DNA from 2 places in the Achromobacter sp. 46006 genome. Region 1 is predicted to be linked to the other one. Evidence: riboswitches for the same ligand, from Rfam matches in the RefSeq annotation. Region 1 holds a riboswitch; the other holds the start of a gene.
The links. A riboswitch is a leader RNA that binds a small molecule or an ion and turns the genes downstream of it on or off. The one in region 1 is predicted to bind glycine.

Region 1 (2,387 bases):
TTGCTTTCCAGCTCGTCGTTGAACGCGACGATTTCGCCGGCCACGGGCGCGTAGATGTCGGAGGCGGCCTTGACCGACTCGACCACGCCGGCGGTCTCGCCCGCATTCAGCTTGGCGCCGACCTTGACGTCGCCGACGAAGACCAGGTCACCCAGCTGGTCCTGGGCGGTATCGGTGATGCCGACGACGAACACGTCGCCTTCGGCTTTGACCCATTCATGGGACTCGGTGTACTTGCGATCGGTGGGCAGACTCATGGGAACTCCTGGGGGGATTCGGATAAGGAAATGGTGTTGCGCGCCTCGCGCCGGCGGCCTGCCCCGAGGGCCCGGCCAGCGGCGCGAAGCTTCGAGTTTACGAGTGTTCGACGGCTTTGCCGTTACGGACAAACGGCAGCTTGCACACCAGGGCGGGCACCCACTTGCCGCGGATGTCGACCTCGACCGTGTCGCCCGCGACCACGCCTTGCGGCAGGCGGGCAAAACCGATCGACACGCCCAGCGTCGGCGACATGGTGCCGCTGGTGAGTTCGCCCGTGCCGTTCTTGGTGCGCACCGCCATGTGGGCGCGCATCACGCCGCGTTCCTGCAGCTTCAGGCCGACGAAGGCGGCGGGCGTGGCCAACTGCTCCAGCGCGTCGCGGCCGATGAAGCGGCGCTCGGGGTTCTTCAGGGACACCGTCCAGGTCAGCGCGGCTTCGCCGGGCTGGGTCAGTTCGTCCATGTCCTGGCCGTAGAGGTTCATGCCGGCTTCCAGGCGCAGCGTGTCGCGCGCGCCCAGGCCGGCCGGGCGCACGCCCTGGGCCGCCAGGTCGCGCCACAGTTGCACCGCCTCGGCGGCGGGCAGCACGATTTCGAAGCCGTCTTCGCCGGTGTAGCCGGTGCGCGCCACCAGGGTGTCGTCGCCGACGCGGGCGGCCACGAACGGGGTCAGCGACTCGCTGGCGGCCTGCCAGGCGGGGCGCGCGGCCCAGACCTTGGCGCGGGCATTGGGGCCCTGCACGGCGATCATGGCCAGGTCGCGGCGCGGCGTGATGGTGACGTCGAACTTGCCGGCCTGCCTGACGCGCTGCATCCAGGCCATGTCCTTGTCGGCAGTGCCGGCGTTGACCACTACGCGCCATTCATCGGCGGCGAAGAAATACACGATCAGGTCGTCGATGACGCCGCCCTGCGGGTTCAGCATGCAGGTGTAGAGCGCCTTGCCGGGCACGGTCAGCTTGGCGACGTCGTTGGCCACCAGCCGCTGCAGGAAGGCGTAGGCATCGGGGCCGGCGATGTCGGCGTTGAGCATGTGCGAGACGTCGAACATGCCGGCGTCCTGGCGCACCGCATGGTGCTCTTCCAGTTGCGAGCCGTAGGCCAGGGGCATGTCCCAGCCGCCGAAGTCGACCATGCGGGCGCCAGAGGCGATATGTTCGTCGGCCAGCGGGGTGCGTTTGAGGGGTGCGGACATGCGCGGGTACTCCGGAGCGGCAGCGTTGCCAGGGTTACGGAATGCCGCCGGCGGACAGGATGCGCCCACGCAACGGCTGAATCTTCCGCCCCTCTGTCCTTTTGCCTGAGAGTTGCCCCGCGTGGCGGGTTTGCACCTTCGGCGCCTGGGCTGCTCGCTATGTCCCTGATTGGGCAGCGGCGCCAGGTCTCTCCAGAGTGCTGCTTTGCCGAGTCCGCGCGGTGAAAACCGGGACAGGGCAAGCATGCGCGGTATGGGATACCTGAGCGATTCCGGGCGAATTGCGCCTTCGGCGGCAGCCGCGAACGGCCGCTCTCTCCCGCAACATGCGTGACAGCGCCGAAAGCATACCGCGAAACGCGATTGCGTTGTTGATCCGTGAACCCGTGAACGCTGGCCGGTCGCCGCGCCGCGCCCGTGTCAGCCCAGCGCGGTGTCCAGCAGCATCATCAGCACGAAGCCCAGCATCAGCCCGCAGGTGGCGTAGACCTCGTGCCCCTTGCGGTGCGATTCGGGAATGATTTCGTGGCTGATCACGAACAGCATGGCGCCGGCGGCAAAGCCCAGGCCCCACGGCAGCAGCGCCGCCGACCAGCCCACCACGGCCGCGCCCAGCACCGCGCCCACCGGCTCGACCAGGCCGGACAGCATGCCCAGCGCCACCGCGAACGCGCGCTTGTAGCCGGCGGCGATCAATGCCACGGCCACCACCAGGCCTTCGGGGATGTCCTGGATGGCGATGCCGGTGGCCAGCGCCGTGCCGCGCACCGGGTCGTTGCCGGCGTAGCCGACGCCGATGGCCAGGCCTTCGGGCAGGTTGTGCAGCGTGATGGCGAAGACGAACAGCCAGGTGCGGCGCAGCCGGTGCGCCTCGATGCCCTCGCGGCCCTTGATGAAATGCTCGTGCGGCAGCAGCCGGTCCATCAGCAGCA
Region 2 (2,387 bases), on a different contig from region 1:
GTTGATCTCGACGAAGCGCAGCATGTCGCGGGCGCTGGACTTGACGCCGTAGGCCTCGTCGGCCAGCACGCCCGGACGCAGGCGTATGGGCGCATCGCGCTTGTCGTAGCCTTGCGCGTAATCGGCCATTTTCTGCGGCGGCACCTCCAGGTAGGTGTTGCGCAGGCCCAGCTTGGGCAACAGCCCCTGCTCCAGCGCCGCCACGTAAGGCTGCCCCAGCGCGCGGGCCGCCACCACGCCCAGCATGCCGATGCCGGGATTGGCGTAGGTACGCTTGGCGCCGGGCGCGTACCGCGGCGTCCAGGCTTTCAGGTAATCCATCATCTGCGCCATGTCTTGCACCGTATCCGGCACCTGCAGGGGGAAACCGCCGCTGGTGTGCGTGGCCAGATTCACCAGCGTCTGCTTGGCGAATGCACTGCCTCGCAGCTCGGGCAGCCACTTGGACGGACTGTCGTCCAATGACAGGCGGCCGGTCGCCTGCGCGTAGGCGGCCAGCGTGACGGTGAAGGTCTTGCTGATCGATCCGAGTTCGAACAGGGTGTCGCTGGAGACCGGGCGACGCGGCTCGCGCGAGGCATCGCCGTAATTGAAGAAGCGCTGTTGGCCGTTGCGGCTGACGCCGATGGCCATACCGGCGATGCCGTACTGGCGCATGACCTCGGCCACGGCCGCGTCGACGGCGATGGTGGCGCGATCGGCCCTGGCAGGCGTTCCGGCCGGGGGCGTGGCGGCAGCCGGAGAGGCCGTGGCGGCCGCGGCCAGGGCCATCGCCAGGGCGGCAAACAACAGGGAACTGCGGGGCGTTGCCGGAGCGCGCATGCGGGATCGTCCTATCGCTGGAAGCCGGCGCGGGCCGGCGGATGAGGCGCCCAGTGTAGAGCCAATTCCTTTCCGCCCTGGTATTAACCCTGAGTCCCGCCCGCGACGAATTTGGCTATTCTCGGTGCGTCGATTCAAAACCCCGCAGAAGAGTCCCGCCCCCGTGGCGGGCGCCGACGGAGCAACCGCCCCGGAAACTCTCAGGCAACAGGACTGCGCGGTCTAGACAATCTGGAGAGAGGCGCCTGGCGCCCACCGAAGGGGAACCCGCGCCGCCGCGCCCGGGTGAAGCTCTCAGGTACAGAGACAGATGGGGTGCCGCGATCATTAGGTCGTGGCCACGCCATCTGGAGCCATCATGCCCCGCATCGCCATCATCGGCGCCGGTATCACCGGCGTCACGTCCGCCTACGCCTTGAGCAAACTGGGCTACGACGTCACCGTCTACGACCGCCAGCGCTATCCCGCCATGGAGACGTCCTTTGCCAACGGCGGCCAGTTATCCGCCAGCAATGCCGAAGTGTGGAACAGCGCCGCCACCATCATGAAAGGCCTGCGCTGGCTGGGCCGCCACGACGCGCCGCTGCTGCTCAATCCGCGCCCGAGCTGGCACAAGTATTCGTGGCTGGCCCAGTTCATGGGGCAGATCCGCAACTACCGCCAGAACACCATCGCCACCACCCGCCTGGCGATCGAGGCGCGCCAGCACCTGTACGCCATGGCCGAGGCGGAAGGCATCGACTTCGACCTGGAGCGCCGCGGCATCCTGCACATCTACCACGATGCCGCCAGCTTCGAGACCGCGCGCCGCGCCAACGCGCTGCTGCGCGAGGGCGGGCTGGAGCGGCACGCCGTCACGCCGGAGGAAATCCGCGGCATCGAGCCGACGCTGCAAACGCCCTGCCACGGCGGCTTCTATACGCCGTCCGATGCCACCGGCGACATCCACAAGTTCACCAGCGGCCTGGCGCAAGCCTGCGCGCGCCGCGGCGTGCGCTTCGAACAGGACGCGGACATCCGCGCCATCAGCCGCGACGGCCTGCCCTACGTGCTGGATATCGCGCGTGAAGAGGGCGCGCGGCGCGAACAGCACGAGGCCGACGCCATCGTGGTCTGCGCCGGCGCCGCCAGCCGCCGGTTCGCGCGGCAATTGGGCGACAGGCTGAACATCTATCCGGTCAAGGGCTATTCGATCAGCGTGCACCTGGACGACGCCGCCAGCCAGGCCGCCGCGCCCAGCGTGAGCCTGCTGGACGAGGCCGCCAAGATCGTCACCAGCCGCCTGGGCGACCGTTTCCGCGTGGCCGGCACGGCCGAGTTCAATGGCTTCAACCTGGACATCCGCGCCGAGCGCATCCAGCCGCTGGTGGACTGGACCCGCCGCCACTTTCCCGGCGTGCGCACGGCGCGCGTGGTGCCGTGGTGCGGTCTGCGGCCGATGATGCCCGACATGATGCCGCGCGTGGGGCCGGGCAAGCGGCCGGGCGTGTTCTACAACACCGGCCATGGACACCTGGGATGGACGCTGTCGGCGGCAACGGCGCAAATGCTGGCGGTAAGCGTGC

Region 2: another riboswitch for glycine. It lies ahead of AC6LKG_RS08040 (D-amino acid dehydrogenase); the one in region 1 lies ahead of gcvT (glycine cleavage system aminomethyltransferase GcvT).

The regions. Positions count from the first base shown of each region.
Region 1 is NZ_JCBANN010000018.1:1,596-3,982, forward strand. Features, by position in the region: gene gcvH (glycine cleavage system protein GcvH) at 1-257, opposite strand, end outside; gene gcvT (glycine cleavage system aminomethyltransferase GcvT) at 355-1,455, opposite strand; glycine riboswitch at 1,539-1,661, opposite strand; glycine riboswitch at 1,695-1,787, opposite strand; gene AC6LKG_RS11515 (ZIP family metal transporter) at 1,876-2,387, opposite strand, start outside.
Region 2 is NZ_JCBANN010000010.1:48,450-50,836, reverse strand. Features, by position in the region: gene ampC (class C beta-lactamase) at 1-771, opposite strand, end outside; glycine riboswitch at 958-1,048, shown strand; glycine riboswitch at 1,050-1,136, shown strand; gene AC6LKG_RS08040 (D-amino acid dehydrogenase) at 1,181-2,387, shown strand, end outside.